3 regions of the Mesorhizobium sp. M0618 genome follow, and region 3 is predicted to be linked to each of the others. Evidence: riboswitches for the same ligand, from Rfam matches in the RefSeq annotation. Region 3 holds a riboswitch; each other region holds the start of a gene.
What was found. A riboswitch is a leader RNA that binds a small molecule or an ion and turns the genes downstream of it on or off. The one in region 3 is predicted to bind thiamine pyrophosphate.

Region 1 (5,931 bases), on a different contig from region 3:
GTCACTGGCGCTTCGCCGTTTTCGGCCTTCGCGCGCGCCTTGCGGTCGTCCAGCCTGGTGCCGCCGCGCTGCGCCAGCATGTCGGAGTAGCCGCCGGCATATTCGATCCAGCGGCCTTCACCATCCGGCGCGATCAGGCTGGTCACGGTGCGGTCGAGGAAATCGCGATCGTGGCTGACCAGGATGACGGTGCCGGCAAAGCCGGCGACCAGTTCCTGCAGCAGTTCCAGCGTCTCCATATCGAGATCGTTGGTCGGCTCGTCGAGCACCAGAAGGTTTGCCGGCCGCGCCAGCACCCGCGCCAGCAAGAGCCGTGCCCGTTCTCCGCCGGACAACTCGCGCACCGGCGTGCGTGCCTGCTCCGGCTTGAACAGGAAATCCTTCATGTAGGAGACGACGTGGCGCTGCTCGCCATTGATGACGAGGTTCTCGCCGCGCCCGTCGGTGAGATATTGCGCCAGCGTCTCCTGCGGGTCGACCGCCTCGCGCTTCTGGTCGAGCGTGGCGATCTCCAGATTGGTGCCGAGCCGCACCGAACCGGCGTCCGGCTTCATCTCGCCGGTTAGCATCTTCAAGAGCGTCGTCTTGCCGGCGCCGTTCGGCCCGACCAGGCCGACGCGATCGCCGCGCTGGATGCGGGTCGAAAACCCCTTGACCACGGTGAGATCGCCAAAGCTCTTCTCGATGTTCTTCGCCTCGATCACCAGCTTGCCGGACTCGGCGGCGTCGCTCGCCACCATGGTCGCCGACCCTTCGGCACCGCGATGGCCGCGAAAACGCTGGCGCATGGTCTGCAACTCGCCGAGCCGGCGCATGTTTCGCTTGCGCCGCGCCGTCACGCCGTAGCGCAGCCAATGCTCTTCGCGAACGATCTGGCGGCCGAGTTTATGCTGCTCGCGCTCTTCTTCCTCCAGGACCAGGTCGCGCCATTCCTCGAAATGGCCAAAGCCCTTGTCCAGCCTGCGGGTCTGGCCGCGATCGAGCCAGATGGTGGCGCGCGACACACGTTCGAGAAAGCGGCGGTCGTGCGAGATGACGATCAGTGCCGAGGAGGTGCGGATGAGTTCTTCTTCCAGCCATTCGATGACCGAGAGGTCGAGATGGTTGGTCGGCTCATCGAGCAGCAGGATGTCTGGCTCCGGCGCCATGACGCGGGCAAGGGCAGCACGCCTCGCCTCGCCGCCCGACAGATCGTTCGGACGTTCCTCACCCGACAGTCCGAGATGCTCCATCAGATAGCTGGCGCGGTAGGGATCGTCGGCAGGGCCAAGCCCGGCCTCGATATAGGCGCGGACAGTCGCAAAGCCCTCCATGTCGGGCATCTGCGGCAAATAGCGGATAGTTGCCGAAGGCTGGCGGAACACCTCGCCGTCCTGCGGCTCGATCAGGCCAGCGGCGATCTTCAGCAGGGTCGACTTGCCCGACCCGTTGCGGCCGACCAGTGCAATCTTGTCGCCGGCCGAAGCCGTCAAGGCGGCGCCGTCGAGCAGCGGCGTGCCGCCGAAGGTCAGTTTTATCCCGTCGAGGTTGAGAAGAGGCGGGGCCATGTCAGCTTTCAGGTAAGGGATAGGGATGAGCGAGCAGCATCGCGCGGCCATGGCCGAGCGCGATTTCGAGGCGGCCCCCGGTCTTGTCGGACTTGACCTCGTTGGAGATGGTCAGCGACGAACCGAACGCCACCTTGACGTGGTTCAGCGGCCATTTGGCGCCGGTGACGGTCAGGCCGGCGAGCTCGGAAAAGCCGAGCACCGAAAACAGCGTGCCATCGGCATAGTCGAAGCCGGCCGTTCCGCGCAGCAGGGGAATGCCCTCCTGGGCGCCGCTGGTCAGGAGCACATCAGTCCCGGCCTCGGCCAGCCGGAGGGCAAGCGCCAGATGCAGGAAAGCGTGGTCGGCGCGCTTGCCGCCGAAAGCACCGGCGAGCACCAGGCGGGTCGCGCCGCGCTCGAGTGCGGCGGCAATGGCCAGTTCGCCATCGGTCTGGTCCTTTTCCGCCGGGAAGGTCCGGCGCGGCACGGCAGCGAGATCGTCAGGCAGCTTGGCTGGCACGGAATCGAAATCGCCCACCCACAGTTCGGGCACGAGACCCAGCAGCCGCGCATGCCCGATGCCGGCGTCGGCGGCGATGACGCGGGAGCCTTCGGCCTGGCGGTCGAGCCGTGGCGTGCGGATGAGATCGCCGCCAAGCAGGATGGTGAATGTGCTCATATCGTGTGGCCCTTACCAGCCCGGCACGGGAAACGGAAGGCGGCAAACTCCCACTTGCATGGGGGATCGGCCCGGCCTATGTGTCGAAACGCTCTAACGGGGTGCCGGACGCGATCTTCGCGGACCGGCTGAGAGGCAGTCTCGCCAACCCGCTGAACCTGATCCGGTTTGTACCGGCGGAGGGATTAGACGTTTCGGACAGTCCGACGCCTCAATTCCTTTCAATTCGAACGAAGGAGGCGCCGATGCGCACGCATTTATACGCTCTAGTCTCAGCAATGGCCGTGGTCCTGTCCGGACCGGCCTTGGCCAAGGACAAACTCACCGTCTACACCTATGAGAGCTTTACCGCCGACTGGGGTCCGGGTCCCGTGGTGAAGAAGGAGTTCGAGGCCGAATGCGGCTGCGATGTCGAGTTCGTCTCCGTCGCCGACGGCGTCGCGCTGCTCAACCGCGTCAGATTGGAAGGCGCATCGACCAAGGCCGATATCGTGCTTGGCCTCGACACCAATCTCACCGCCGATGCCAAGGCGTCAGGCTTGTTCGCGCCGCATGGCGGCGTAACTGATGTCAACGTGCCGGGTGGCTGGAGCGACGATACTTTTGTCCCCTTTGACTACGGATATTTCGCCGTCGTCTACGACACCGAGAAGCTGAAGATCCCGCCGAAAAGCCTGAAAGAGCTGGTCGAGGGCAGTGCCGATGACAAGATCGTCATCCAGGATCCGCGCACCTCCACGCCGGGCCTCGGTCTGCTTCTGTGGGTCAAGTCAGTCTATGGCGACAAGGCGCCCGAGGCCTGGGCCAAGCTCAAGGCGAAAGTGCTGACCGTGACGCCGGGCTGGAGCGAGGCCTATGGGCTGTTCACCAAGGGCGAGGCGCCGATGGTGCTGTCCTACACGACGTCGCCGGCCTACCACATGGTCGCCGAGAAGACAGAGCGCTATCAGGCAGCGTCGTTCGAGGAGGGCGAGTATTTGCAGATAGAAGTAGCGGGTATCACCACGGCGGGGGCCAAGAACCCGCTGGCGGCCAAGTTCATCGCCTTCATGACCGGGCCGAAATTCCAGGATGCCATCCCCGAGACCAACTGGATGTTCCCGGCCGGCAAGACCGACAAGCCGCTCAATCCGGCCTTCGACAAACTGGTCAAGCCGACCAAGACCTTGCTGTTCAGCCCGCAAGAGGTCGCTGCCAACCGCAAGGCTTGGGTCGATGAATGGCTGGCGGTGATGAGCAAGTAGGCTTGCGAGTTCTTTTGATGTTCGCGCCACTCCACCCCCCTCTGGCCTGCCGGCAATCTCCCCCTCAAGGGGGGAGATTGGCAGCGTCGTTGCTGGTTATAGTCCGGCAACGTTGGAGACTAGCGGAAGCATGGGTGACGGCCGATCTCCTCCCTGGAGGGGGAGATGTCCGGCAGGACAGAGGGGGGCGCCAAGGAACGCAATCCTTTGTAATTGCCGCGATGGAAAGAATGGTGGTCCAGCGTGCAACGCGCGTCTGACCCCCGCATCACCGCTGGCACCCTCGCGCTCGCTGCAATCGCGCTGCTGATCGGCGGCGCGTTTGCTGGCCTGCTTTTCGAGGGCGCCCATGATTTCTCGGGCGCCTGGGCAACCTTCGATCCCTATCTGCTTCGCGTCATTCGCTTCACGCTCTGGCAAGCGGCGCTCTCGACGCTGCTTTCGGTCATCCCGGCGCTGTTCGTGGCGCGCGCTCTGTCGCGGCACCCACGTTTCTTCGCTCGCGCCTTCATCCTGCAGATCTTCGCCGTGCCGTTGGCGCTGCCGGCTATTGTCGCAGCACTCGGCATCCTGGCGCTTTATGGCCGTGCCGGCTATTTCGCCGGCGTGCTTGCCGTGATCGGCGGGGGAAGCTGGCCGGGCATCTATGGCCTGTCCGGCATCCTCGTCGCCCATGTCTTCTTCAACCTGCCGCTGGCGACGCGGCTGTTCCTCGAGGCGCTGCAGACCATACCGGCCGACCAATGGCGGTTGGCGAGCCAGCTCGGCATGGCGGCGCGGCCGGCGTTCCGGCTGATCGAATGGCCAACGCTGCGCGCCGCACTGCCCGGCGTCGCCGGGCTGGTGTTCATGCTCTGCATCACATCCTTCACCATCGTGCTGACGCTCGGCGGCGGGCCGGCCGCGACGACGCTTGAGGTCGGCATCTACCAGGCGCTGCGCTTCGATTTCGATCCCGCGCGGGCCGTTACACTGACGCTGTTGCAGATCGCCTTGACCTTTATCGTTGTGCTGGCCCTGACGCGCCTGGGCGCCAATGTGGTCGGCGACACCAATTTGCCGGTCGCGCAACGCCGCTATCTCTCGGTCAATCGGAGCGAGACCTGGTTGAACGCGCTAGTCATCATCCTGGCGCTGCTGTTCGTCGTTGGGCCGATGGCGGCAACCGTGGTGGCCGGGTTGGGTGCGGACCTCGGCCGTTTGGCCAGCGAGGCCACCGTCCGGCAGGCAACGCTGACCAGCGCGGCGCTCGCCTTCCTGTCGGCGCTGCTTTCGGTGATGCTGTCGCTGGCGCTGACCATGGCGCGGCGGGCACTGGCGCTGAACCGCCGTGCCGGCGCAAAGACACTGCTCGAACGCGCCACCGATACAGGCGCCGGTTTTGTCCTTGTCGTGCCGCCGATCGTCGTCGGCGCCGGCTGGTTCCTGTTGCTGCGCCATGCCGGCGATGTCTTTGCCATCGCCCCGGTCATGGTCGTCACCGTCAATGCGGTGATGGCGATGCCGTTCGCCCTGCGCGCCGTGCGTCCCGCCTATGATGCGGCCAGCGAGCGTCACGAACGGCTCTGCGCACAGCTCGGCATTGCGGGCTGGAACCGGCTGATGCTGGTCGACTGGCCGTCGCTGCGGCGACCGCTCGCCACGGCCTTCGCTTTCGCCATGGCGCTGTCGCTCGGCGATCTCGGTGTCATTGCCCTGTTCGGCAGTGATTCCGTGCAGACATTGCCCTACCTTCTTCTGGCACGGATGGGCAGCTACCGCACCGAGGATGCCGCCGGCCTGGCACTGCTGCTCGGCCTCGTCTGTCTCGCGTTGATCGTGGCGGCGCACTGGCTGGGAAGGGAGAAGGTCCGCGATGCGTGAGAGGGCGGCCAACAGGCTCGAAAAGGGCGCGCCGGTGCGGCTGGACAATGTGTCGTTCAGTTATGGCAGCTATGGCGATGCGCCACTTGTCTTCGACGTCGAGTTCGCCACGGCGAAGATCACCGCCATCATGGGTCCGAGCGGTTCGGGCAAGTCGACACTGCTCAATCTGGTCGCCGGCTTCGAGACCCCACAATCGGGCCGCGTGCTGATCGGCGGGGCCGATGTCAGCACCGAGCCGGCCTCGGCGCGGCCGGTGTCGATGGTGTTCCAGGAGAACAATCTCTTCGCGCATCTTTCCGTCGAGCAGAATGTCGGGCTCGGCCGCTCGCCCTCCCTGGGACTGACCGAGGCGGACCGCGCCGCGGTCGCCGAGGCGCTTGCGCGCACCGGTCTCGCGGGCAAGGAGAAACGCCTACCGCGCGAGCTCTCCGGGGGCGAACGCCAGCGCGTCGCACTGGCCCGCGTGCTGGTGCGCGACCGACCGGTGTTGCTGCTCGACGAGCCCTTTGCTTCGCTCGGACCCGCTTTGCGCGACGAGATGCTGGATCTGGTTGCTGCCGTTCATGCCGAACGCGCCATGACGGTGCTATTTGTCACCCACCAGCCCGAGGAT
Region 2 (5,931 bases), on a different contig from region 3:
CCCTCAAGGCCTCGATGAGATGGTCATGTTCTTCCGCGCCGGTGTACCCGCGCGGAATTTCCCGATCGTAAACGTTAAGGATTGGACCCATCGAAGCCCACATGCTTTCGATCTGTCCGATCAGCATCGGCATACGCGACAGGCGGTAGACGCCGAAGTGGAAAGCGCGATTGGAGGATCGCGCTTCCTTGATATTACCGGCCTTATGGCTCTCTACAAATGAGGCGCGGAAGGTCTCAAGCTGTTCGAGATCGGCGGGGGCAAAATGGTCGGCAGCGTGTTCTGCCGCAAGCCCTTCAAGTGCCACGCGGATCAGCTTGATCTGAATGTAGCGGGCGCGGCTGAGGTCTGGCACCGCGGCGAACCTGCCGGAGCGCAACTCGAGCGCCTGCTCGCTGACGAGCCGCAGACAGGCTTCGCGCACCGGCGTAATGCTGGTTCCGAGCTGCTCGGCAAGATCCTGCATAAGCAGACGATCGCCCGGCGCGAAATTGCCTATGATCAAGCCATCCCGCACCTTGCTGTAAATCCGCGCGGACAGGCTGCCCATCTCCTCGGGCTGCATCTTCATAGGGCCCATGGGACTCCCCTCGTCTCTGCTGCAGCTCTACGGAAATGTCGATTGACGCGTTTCACTACGTTTATAAGTTATAATCGCTGCCTATATTTTGTTATTCAGCGGCAAACAAGTACGTGCACGTTAATTGTCTGCAGCAAACATGTCCGTTTTCATAATTATTTGTGAAATTTTGTTTCATATAAAAACAAGGAGACCCTTCTTTTCCGATTCTGACAATGGAATGTGACGACAGAAAAAGGCGCGATCTCATCTGCGTGGCATGAGTTGGTGTGCGAGAGATGATGACATCTGGAGGAGCCGGGAAGCTTACATGTCAATTTCCAGTCTGATGGGCAGAAATTTCCGATTCTGAGGCGACTCCGAACCGGCTGGACCGACGATGACGTCGGCAGCGTCAAGATGATCCGGCAGGCCAGCAAGTCCAAAAGCTGCGTATGGCGTTTGCAGAGCGTTTCGCCGCCGAAGGGCTTCAAGGGCTGTTGCGCGACAAGACGCGTATCGGGAATGTACGGTCCGAAAGGCGCCGGCATTGCCGCGGAACTTGGCATCATGGATCGTCCAACCCTCATCGAAGGGACGCTAGGTAAGGCGTTCGGCTCGATGGGGGGTTATGTGACCGGACCTGCCTCCATTGTTGACAGCATACGAAGCTTCTCGATCGGTTTCATTTTCACCACGGCGCTTGCGCCAGCGCTTGCGGCTGGTGCGCTGGCAGCGCTGCGCCATCTTCGCGATTTAGATTCAGAACGAATTGATCTGCACCGGAAAACGAAACTTTTAGTCGGATTGCTGAAAGAGGCGGGCATCCCCGTCATGCCGACCCGAAGCCACATCATTCCTGTGCTTATTGGTGATCCATTCCGTTGCAAGGAAGCGTCCCGCCAGCTTCTAGATCAGCATGGAATATACGTTCAGCCAATTCTGGCGCCGAGTGTTCCGGTGGGAACCGAGCGGTTCAGGGTGACGGTTACGCCTGCCCATAGTACGACAGATATTCGGACGTTCGTCGATGCGCTCAGGCAGGTTCTGCTGCGGGACAATCTTGGCAAGGCTGCCTAATGTAAATGCTGGGAACGACAGGGCGCGCAGCCTCAGACCTGATTATATCAGCCGGGCTCGCCGAGGTGGAAGCGGCGGTCCGCGATCCGGTTCTGACGCCCGATCGCATCTTCGAATGTCATCGGAAAGCAGTTCCGTAACCCGCAATGACAGCTTTCGCGATCTTAAATGATGTGACTCCATGATTGAATGGGGCTGTTTGACGACTCGCTGCTTACACATCGGCCGGTTCCAGATTCAGGGCTCACCATGAGCCGGTATGACCAGAGCGCATGTTCTTGTGCTGCGAGTTTGATGTGGCTTGGCGTGCCCTACCCGAGAGGTAGGCCACGCCAAGGCCCACGGGATCACACACGAGCAAGCCTCCGACGCCGCCCTAATCAACAACGCTGCAACAGATCCTTCAAATCAATTTACAAGATTTTTACAACCGTCAGTCGTTGACAATGGTACGGCACCGCGAGTCTGAGGTCCGGCACGGCCATAAAAGTGACGCCGGTACCCTCGGACCGCCGCCAGCACGCAACATCGGGATTAACAGCAATGGTAAGAAGAAGAGCGCTCATATTGGTCGAAGGCCATAGGGGTACTGGTCAGCTATACGTCCAAGCGGCTCAGTGTCTTGGTCTTCATCCAATTACTCTGACGGCTGATCCACCTCGGTACGACTATCTTTCGGCGGAAAACGTTGAGGCAATCCGTGTCGACACTGGCAATCTCGAAGCGTTGGTCCGCGAAAGTTCGCGGCTGCGTGCTACCCACGACATTGCTGGCATTACTGGCTTTGCCGGGGACCATGAATCAATCTATGCGACAGTTGGCAAGCTTTGCCGGCATTTCGATCTACCGGGACCGAACCCTGAATCGATTGAACGAAGCTGCGACAAATTCAAGCAACGCCAACTCCTCGCGCAGGCCGGCGTTCCAATACCGGCTTATCGGTTGGCAACGAATGCGGCGGAGGTAGAAAGCTCGGCTGCAGAGATCGGCCTGCCCGTGATTCTTAAGCCGGCAGTAGGCAGCGGCAGCATGGGTGTCCGATTGTGCCGCAGCCTCGAAGACGTAGCCGAACATACGACCTATCTATTGGGCGGAAAGCACATATGGCGGTCTACACCGAAAATACTCGTCGAAGAATTCGCACAGGGCCCGTTCTATAGCATTAATGTTATGGGGAATGAGGTCGTTGCGATTTGCGCCAATGACTTTGGTCCCCTCCCCCATTTCGTCATACGTGAGGTGACGTATCCGGCCCTGCTAACCGATCAGGAGCGTGAGCGCATCGCCGATGTTTCGCTGAGCTGTTTGCGGGCTCTCGGCCTTGGCTGGGGGCCAACTAACATTGAACTCCGGTGCACGAAACGCGGTCCAGTTGTCATTGAAGTCAATCCGCGTCTTAGTGGCGCGCCCGACCCTCAACTGGTCCAGTTAGCTTACGGTGTCGACCTCGTCACCGAGCACATCAAGCTTGTCATTGGCGAGGAATGGGATCTGCGCAAAAAGCATTCGCATACTGCGGCCGCGCGATTCCTGCTTCCTGATCAAGATGGCACCCTCGACTGGATTGGTGGCGACACTCAGGCAGCTGCTATATTAGGTGTGGCCGAGGTCAAATTGAATGTTGAACCCAAGACACCGATCGTCAGGAAGGGGGATTTCCGAGACTGGATTGGACATGTCATTGCCACTTCGCCCAGCCGTGCTGAAACCGAGGGCGCCCTTCAGCGAGCGGTCGCCTTGATCGATTGGTCGATCACCCCTTTTCCGGCGACAATAGGAGGTGATCGAGAGCACGATGTTTGTGGGGCGTTCGGGCGGCCCACCAGTTCTGTTCCGATCAGGCAATGACGGCTTAAGATCCTTGAAACGCAGCAGTTCCGTCTACGTCAATGTCACATCAAGTTTGACGAGGCAAATGCAGCTTTGGCCACACCTGCCCTATCTCCCGCGGAACTTCTCCGCGACCCGTGGCGAGGCCGTCGGGCCAATTTGGGCCCAATTTGATTGCCGCCCACCGCCGCCGCAGGACGAACACGCGCTTGACAAGACAACCCCGGCCCGTTCAACTTGAGGCATTCACCAGGGGAGTCCCGGCAAGGGGCTGAGATACTGCTGGCTTTCGCGGCGCAGTGACCCGTTGAACCTGATCCAGTTCATACTGGCGTAGGGACGGTGCAAGCGCTCTGCGGGAGTTCACGCCCGAGGTCCTGTTTCGGCAGGTAGACAGAAGCGTCTTTTCATCCTTCCGGCACAGAACTGGGTCTCCAATGCATGAGCAAAGGAGCCTCAAGATGAATGCCCTCACCCCCGCCGTGTCGACGGGACCGCTGCCTGCTTCGCGTAAGATCCACAAGCCCGGTGCCATCCACCCGCAGATCAGGGTGCCGATGCGCGAAATCTCCGTCCATCCGACAGCCGGCGAACCGCCCGTCACCGTCTACGACCCGTCGGGCTCCTATACCGATCCGGCTGTCGAAACCAGCATCCAAAAAGGCCTGGCCCGGCTTCGCCACGAATGGATCTTGGCGCGCGGCGATGTCGAGGACTGCGACGGCCGCCACGTCCGGCCGGAAGACAATGGATACGCCACCGGCGAGCGCCTGACACCGGAATTTCCGATACGCAATCGGCCGCTCAAGGCCAAGCAGGGCAAGGCGGTGACCCAACTTGCCTATGCGCGCGCCGGCATCATCACGCCAGAAATGGAGTTCGTCGCCATCCGCGAGAACCTTGGTCGCGAGATCCTACGCGGCAAGCTTGAGCGCGACGGCGAGGCTTTCGGCGCGACGCTGCCCGATTTCGTCACGCCCGAATTCGTGCGTGACGAGGTGGCGCGCGGACGGGCGATCATCCCCGCCAACATCAACCATCCCGAGAGCGAGCCAATGATCATCGGCCGCAATTTCCTGGTCAAGATCAACGCCAACATCGGCAACTCCGCCGTCACATCATCGATGGCCGAAGAGGTCGAAAAAATGGTCTGGGCGATCCGCTGGGGCGCCGATACGGTGATGGACCTGTCGACCGGCCGCAACATCCACAACATCCGCGAATGGATCGTCCGCAACGCGCCGGTGCCGATCGGCACGGTGCCGCTCTACCAGGCGCTCGAGAAGGTTGGCGGCATTGCCGAGGACCTGACCTGGGAGGTCTACCGCGACACGCTGATCGAGCAGGCCGAGCAAGGCGTCGACTATTTCACCATCCACGCCGGCGTGCGGCTGCATTACATCCCGCTGACCGTTGACCGGGTCACGGGTATCGTCTCGCGCGGCGGCTCGATCATGGCAAAATGGTGCCTGCACCATCACCGGGAAAGCTTCCTCTACGAGCACTTCGCCGAGATCTGCGACATCGCCAGAGCCTACGACGTCTCCTTCTCGCTCGGCGACGGTCTTCGTCCAGGCTCGATCGCCGATGCGAACGACGCGGCGCAATTTGCCGAGTTGGAAACGCTCGGCGAACTGACGCAGATCGCCTGGGCGAAGGATTGCCAGGTAATGATCGAAGGCCCCGGCCACGTGCCGATGCACAAGATCAAGCAGAACATGGAAAAGCAGCTCGCCGTCTGCGGTGAGGCTCCGTTCTACACGCTTGGCCCGCTGACGACCGACATCGCGCCGGGCTATGACCACATCACCTCCGGCATCGGTGCCGCCATGATAGGCTGGTTCGGCACCGCAATGCTTTGCTACGTCACGCCGAAAGAGCATCTCGGCCTTCCCGACCGCAACGACGTCAAGATTGGCGTGATCACCTACAAGATCGCCGCCCATGCAGCCGATCTGGCGAAGGGCCATCCGGCAGCGAAAGTCAGGGATGATGCGCTTTCGCGCGCGCGCTTCGAGTTCCGCTGGGAGGACCAGTTCAATCTGTCGCTCGACCCGGAAACCGCGCGGTCCTTCCACGACCAGACTTTGCCCAAGGAAGCGCACAAGGTGGCGCATTTCTGCTCGATGTGCGGACCGAAATTCTGCTCGATGCGCATCTCTCACGATATCCGTGCCGAGGCGCAGAAAGAGGGCATGGCGGCGATGGCGGCGAAATACCGCGAGGGCGGTGATCTCTACCTGCCGGCGGACGAGACCGGCGCGCCGCTCATAGCTCAGCCACGTGAGCCATCATGAAGGTCTTGGTCAAAGGGGCCGGCGTTGCCGGCCTCACCGTCGCCTTCGAGTTCGCCGCACGCGGCGCGGTGGTTACCGTTGCCGAGACAAGGACTGCCCTTAGCGGCAATGCGTCGTGGTTCGCCGGTGGCATGTTGGCACCGTGGTGCGAGCGTGAAAGCGCCG
Region 3 (5,931 bases):
TGCCTTGGCATCGCCTTCCACTCAGCCGACCTGACAAGCTCGCCCTGATCTGTCGGCCCGTTTGAGCCGCCGAAGATGAGGCCGATCGAATCGACCGATCACTCGGAGCCGATCACAGCCGTTTTTGTCCTCGATATCTCTAACTATACCGGGCCTCTGCTCGCCGGCTGGCTAGAGGCTGGAAATGCAATTGGCGCGATCATCGTGCCCGGGTTCCGGCGTCGTCCCACTGGTTTCAGCATTGGCAATTTCCGGCGAAGGCTTCAACGCAAGCTGCTGCTCAGGCGGTTTATCGGTAACACGCCTGTCAAGTTGATCGAATTTGGCCGCCCTTACGATTGGAATGCGCTTGGTCGGCAATTGTCTGACGTCCGCGCCGATGTGCTGGTCTGCTACACTTTGCCTGTCTTGATCCCTCAAGAGGTTCTTGGCCATTTTTCCAAAGGCGGGGTCAACCTCCACCCGGCGCTGCTCCCCGACTATCGAGGGCCCCACCCGATCCAGCGCTTGGCCGTGGACGGCCGGCATGCGGCTCATGGCGGCGTCACGCTCCACAAGATGTCCGCCGGTTTTGACGAGGGTGACATTCTCGGGCAGGTGCCGTTTTCCGAAGCTGACTGGACATCGAGAGAAGCCCTGGTCGACAGCACGGCAACCGCTATGCGGATTCTGGTGAGCGAGGCGGTGCCGACCTACTGCCGGGGGCTGTTGTCAGGAATGCCGCAGCCGAAAGGCGATTTCGTCTGGGCGCGGCTTCAGCCCAGCCACCTGATAATCTCGCCGGCCATGTCGGTCGAGCATGTTGTACGGCTATGGCATGTGCTTGGCCTTCTGCCAGGCATCTATCTTGAAATCGGAACGCGCAAAGTCAGGCTGGGATTCCAGATCAGAAGGCTGGGGCCCTGCACAGGAAAGGCTCCGGTCAGGCGGTGGGGAACAGTGGAATTTGATCTCGCCAACGGTCGGGTCCTGTATTTTACCTACGGTAGAGTGCTCAAACGGCTGCTCAATTCGAAACACCTATTTTCGCGCCCGCCCGCCGGGAGACCCGCTCCAGAAATCCGGCTGTTCGGCAAAGCGAGTGCTGCGGACCAGAAAAACGGATGAAGTCGCTGGGCGATGCCCAGCGGCTTCATCCGTTTGCGACGTGGTTACTTGCCACAATGATTATCGTTTACCGTTGGCGCCGTCGCGTTACCATCGGCGTCCGGCTGCGCGCCTTGCGGGTTGGTCGGGCAATTCTGATCCGCGTTCGAATTCATGTCCCCTACCGTGCCAGTCGTGCTGTTGGTCGTGCCCGGGTCGACAGTGTCCGGCTCGATCGTATTCGGGGAAGCCGGCGTGTTCGGCTCAACCGTCACCGACTTGCCGCTGCCGCTTCCATTTGCGTTGTTGCTGCCGGCGCTTTGCGCCATGGCTGACGTGGCCAGACCAATGGTGAGAACCGAAGCTGCGAGGATTTTCATGAACATGGTTTGTCTCCATTTCTGTGAAGTCGTCGCTTATTTTCTACGAAAGTGATCGCGTTGCGACTGTGGGGACAACCGGTCGCGGCGGCGAAGGTTCCCGACAAAATTCCGCTCAGGCGCACCGTGACTGGCGCAATGCTTTTGGCGCAGTGCTCTGAAAAAACGGCTTTCCCTTGAACTCGAATGATGCTTTAAGGCGCACATCCACAGGGGTGCTCCGTACGGTCGGGGCTGAGACGGGGGCGGCAAGCCCACAGACCCTAGAAGCTGATCTGGGTAATACCAGCGGAGCGAGGCGGGCGATGTTTTCAGGCGCACAGATTTCCCTATACCCCATGACCGACGAATTCGTCGGTGTCATTCTTGGCGCGCTCGGTGCGCTCGATCCCTGGCGCGACAAGCTCAGGATCGAGACCGACGACATCTCGACCTTGCTGGTCGGGTCGCCCGAAGTGCTGTTTCCCGCCATGCGCGACCTCTTCGTGGCGGCGGCACGTAGCGGCAAACATTGCGTGTTGTCGGCCACCATCTCGCGCGGGTGCCCTGGCGAGCCGGATGATCCGATCTGCCGCTCCGATGCACTTGGCGGGCCTGTCGGGCCACTCGGCCCGCGCAAGGATGCGGCCATCGCGGCGGTGCGCAATGCTGCTGCCACCGGCCAGCCGGCGGCGGCGCAGTTCTCGCTCTATGTGATGGGCACCGACGACCACATGGACGAGATCTACGGCTGCATCGATTTTCTCAAGCAGTCCGGCGTCTATGAGCGTTCCAAGCATTTCTGCACGAAACTGCGCGGTGATGCCGGTGCGATCTTTTCGGCGCTGGACGAGGCCTTCTGCCGCTTCGGACCAGGCGCCGGCCACGTAACCCTCGACGTCACGGTCTCGGCCAACAGCCCGTCGGCTGTCTGAAGCTGCCGCCGCATCCGCGCGGCCGTCAAAGGTTATCTCCCGTGGTCTCATCATCATTCGCTTCGCGCCCGATCGCGGGCCTTCTTGTCAAGGCAATGCCGGCCATGATCTCGGTCGGTTTGCTCCTAGTGGCGTGGGAGCTTTATGCCACCTATTCCGGCATCAGGCCGACGATGCTGCCGGCGCCGTCGCGCGTTTTCGAGCAAGCGCTGCTCAATCGCCAGGCGCTGGCCGACAACGCCATTCCGACCATCGGCGCCACGCTGCTCGGCTTTGCCTGTTCGCTCAGCGCCGCCTTCGTGCTGTCGATGCTGGTCGACTTCTTCCAGCCGCTGCGGCGTGCGCTGTTTCCCGTCTTCATCGTCAGCCAGACCTTGCCGCTGGTGGCCATCGCGCCGCTGGTGGTGCTGTGGTTCGGCTTCGGGCTGGCGCCCAAGATCATGCTGGTGGCGCTGGTTACCTTCTTTCCGATGCTGGTTGCATTGGTCGAGGGTTATGAGTCGACCGAGGCCGAGATCGGGCAAATGCTGCGCGCCATGGGGGCAGGGCGCTGGCGCATCTTCGTGCTGGCACGGCTGCCTTCGGCGCTGCCCTATTTCTTCGCTGGCTTGAGGATCTCCATCACCTACGCCGTGGTCGGCGCGATCTTCGCCGAATATGCGGGGGCCGCGAAGGGGCTGGGCATCTACATGCTCAACGCCAAGAACAATTTCCGTCCTGACCTGGTTCTTGCCGCCGTCGGAGTGAGCGCTGCCCTGACCCTTGTCCTGTTCGGGTTGACTGTACTGCTGCAGCGCCTTGCGATGCCCTGGGAGCGGGCCGGCAAGGAAACCGCCGGGAAGGGAGCCTGGCGATGAGCCGGCTGGAACTGCGGCACGTGCGCAAGGCGTTCGGTCGGCTCGACGTGCTGGCCGATATTTCGCTTAGCGTCGGCGCTGGTGAATTCGTCTCGATTCTTGGACCCTCGGGCGCCGGCAAATCGACGCTCTTTCAGCTTCTGACCGGCGCCGAGCATGGCGAGGGCGAGATGTTGTTCGACGGCGCGCCGCTCGACGACCACGGCAGGCATTTCGCCTTCATGCCGCAGCGTGACGCGCTGATGCCGTGGCGGCGCATCCTCGACAACGCGACGCTCGGGCTCGAAGTCCAAGGCATGAGGAGACAGGCGGCGCGGGTGCGCGTTGCGCCGTTGTTTGCCGAATTCGGGCTTGCCGGCTTCGAGCGGCATTTTCCAGCGCAACTGTCCGGCGGTATGCGCCAGCGCGCGGCCTTGCTGCGCACGGTGGTGCAGCAACGCGACATGCTTTTGCTCGACGAGCCGTTCGGCGCGCTCGACGCGCTGACCCGCACGGCCATGCAGCGCTGGCTGGAACAGATGTGGCGGCATCATCGCTGGACGGCGCTCCTGATCACCCATGACGTGCGCGAAGCCGTGTTCCTGTCCGACCGCATCTATGTGCTGTCGGCGCGCCCGGCCCGCATCGTGCGTGAAATTAAGGTGCCGCTGCCGCGCCCGCGCAGCCTTGGCGGCGATGCCGCGCGCCAGGCAAGTACGCTCGAGGCCGAGATTCTCGACATCATCGTCAACGCCACCCCATCCAAAGGACACGATCATGACTGACTTGACGCGCCGGCAGGCCTTGTTGCTGACCCTTGCCACAGGCCTTCCGCTCATTGCCGGATCGGGGCGAGCCCAAGCACAATCGGCACAAAAGGTCACCGTTGCCCTCGACTGGACGGTCAACACCAACCACATCGGACTGTTCGTCGCCCGCGACAAGGGCTTCTATCGCGAGGCCGGGCTCGAGGTCGACATCCTGCCTTACAGCGATACCGGTGCGGGCACGCTGGTTGCAAATCGCGTCGCCGATTTCGGCATCAACGGCACCATCAGCCTGTTCACCCAGAGAACCGCCGGAGCGGACCTGAAGGGCGTCTATGCGGTGGTGCAATCGGAAACCGGCCGCGTGGTCTTCAATGCGGCCCGCAGCGAGATAGTAAGCCCGAGAAACCTTGACGGCCTGACCTATGGCGGCTTCGGCAGCGCCTGGGAAAACGCCCTGATATCGACCATCATCCGCCATGATGGCGGCAAGGGCAATTTCGAGACGGTGACGCTCGGCACCTCAGCCTATGAGGCGCTGGCCAATGGTTCGGTCGATTTCACGCTCGAAGTCTCGACCTGGGAGGGTGTCGAAGCCGAGCTCAAGGGCGTCAAACAACGCAGCTTCGTCTATGCCGATTACGGCGTGCCTGACGAGCATACGACACTGATCTCTTCGAGCGAAGCCTATCTCCAGGCAAACCCCAAGCCTGCGGCAGCCTTTGTCCAGGCGACACGGCGCGGCTACCAGTTCGCGGTCGATCACCCCGAAGATGCGGCAGCCCTGCTGATCGCGGCCAACAAGGATGCGTTGACCAATCCGGCGCTGATCCACGCCTCGCTGAAGGCGCTGATCGACGGCCATTATCTGCGCAGCCAAAGCGGCGCCATCGGGACGATGGATTCGGCCAAGATGGAAGCGATCGGCGACTATCTCTTCGCGTCCGGCATCTTGCGCGATGCCGATGGCAAGCTGGTTGCTCAACGCCCGGATTTCGGGAGCTATTTCCGCAACGACTATCTGAGCTAGTCTGCCAAGATCAAATGAAATGGGTCGCCCGTCTTTCTGGACGACCGCGTGGAGCAGGGTCGTCTGGATGTGGCACCCTGGCTCCCTGACAGCCAGTTTAACACCGATCTGATCTTGTTGATTAACTGCCCGGCAATGGTTGCGTGCAAAGGTCGCCTCGAGGGAGAGGCGCTTTCGCACGTCAGTGACGGCAGGATTCTGTCCGCAGCCCGAAAGCGCGAAATCCTGGTGGATTTGCGTGAAGGTTTCTTTCGGATCTGCGCGCTGGCCTTCGCGGGCATGTTCGTCTACCGCGGCGTATATCACCTGATGCTCGACCCGACCCGCATCAATGTGGCGCTGGTGGCAATCTCCGAGATACTGACCTTTACCTGGCTGCTTCTGTCGCGGCGACCGCAGGTACGCGACTGGAACCCGCTGACGGTGGTTGTTCGGTGGTCGCCAGTTTCGGTGTCGGCTTCATCGACCTGGAACCGGGCGTGGCCATCATCCCGGTCTATGCCGCTGCGCCGCTGCAAGTCCTGGCGTTGGGGTTCGTGATCTGGGGGAAGATATCGCTAGGGCGTTCTTTCGCCATTCTGCCGGGCAATCGCGGCGTGATGACCGACGGTGCCTACCGCCTGGTGCGGCACCCGATCTATGCCGGATACCTTGCCGGTCATGTCCTGTTCCTGCTGTCGGCCTTTTCCTTCTACAATCTTGCTGTCTACGCCGCGATCACCTTCTTCCAGGTTCATCGCATCCTGCGCGAAGAGGCGCTGTTAGCCGCCACGCCGGAATACCGGGACTATATGAAGCGCGCCCACTACAGGCTGTTCTACGGGATCGTCTGACAAGCGGGCCGGCGCAGAATCGTTCGGCCTGCAATCACGCTTGCACTCTCTCACTCCCGCATCCGGCCGCCGATAGACTCTGGCC

Region 1: another riboswitch for thiamine pyrophosphate. It lies ahead of thiB (thiamine ABC transporter substrate binding subunit); the one in region 3 lies ahead of NKJ04_RS08270 (YkoF family thiamine/hydroxymethylpyrimidine-binding protein).
Region 2: another riboswitch for thiamine pyrophosphate. It lies ahead of thiC (phosphomethylpyrimidine synthase ThiC); the one in region 3 lies ahead of NKJ04_RS08270 (YkoF family thiamine/hydroxymethylpyrimidine-binding protein).

What each region holds. Positions count from the first base shown of each region.
Region 1 is NZ_JAMYQH010000030.1:46,396-52,326, forward strand. It holds gene NKJ04_RS26575 (ABC-F family ATP-binding cassette domain-containing protein) at 1-1,547, opposite strand, end outside; gene NKJ04_RS26580 (thiamine diphosphokinase) at 1,549-2,208, opposite strand; TPP riboswitch at 2,296-2,410, shown strand; gene thiB (thiamine ABC transporter substrate binding subunit) at 2,454-3,452, shown strand; gene thiP (thiamine/thiamine pyrophosphate ABC transporter permease) at 3,696-5,315, shown strand; gene thiQ (thiamine ABC transporter ATP-binding protein) at 5,308-5,931, shown strand, end outside.
Region 2 is NZ_JAMYQH010000033.1:24,889-30,819, forward strand. It holds gene NKJ04_RS27650 (GntR family transcriptional regulator) at 1-571, opposite strand, end outside; gene NKJ04_RS27655 (aminotransferase class I/II-fold pyridoxal phosphate-dependent enzyme) at 980-1,639, shown strand; gene NKJ04_RS27660 (ATP-grasp domain-containing protein) at 2,183-3,487, shown strand; TPP riboswitch at 3,711-3,827, shown strand; gene thiC (phosphomethylpyrimidine synthase ThiC) at 3,931-5,766, shown strand; gene thiO (glycine oxidase ThiO) at 5,763-5,931, shown strand, end outside.
Region 3 is NZ_JAMYQH010000005.1:189,972-195,902, forward strand. It holds gene NKJ04_RS08260 (formyltransferase family protein) at 76-1,107, shown strand; gene NKJ04_RS08265 (RodZ family helix-turn-helix domain-containing protein) at 1,152-1,472, opposite strand; TPP riboswitch at 1,668-1,781, shown strand; gene NKJ04_RS08270 (YkoF family thiamine/hydroxymethylpyrimidine-binding protein) at 1,772-2,380, shown strand; gene NKJ04_RS08275 (ABC transporter permease) at 2,476-3,237, shown strand; gene NKJ04_RS08280 (ABC transporter ATP-binding protein) at 3,234-4,001, shown strand; gene NKJ04_RS08285 (ABC transporter substrate-binding protein) at 3,994-5,013, shown strand; gene NKJ04_RS08290 (hypothetical protein) at 5,062-5,553, shown strand; gene NKJ04_RS08295 (methyltransferase family protein) at 5,493-5,846, shown strand.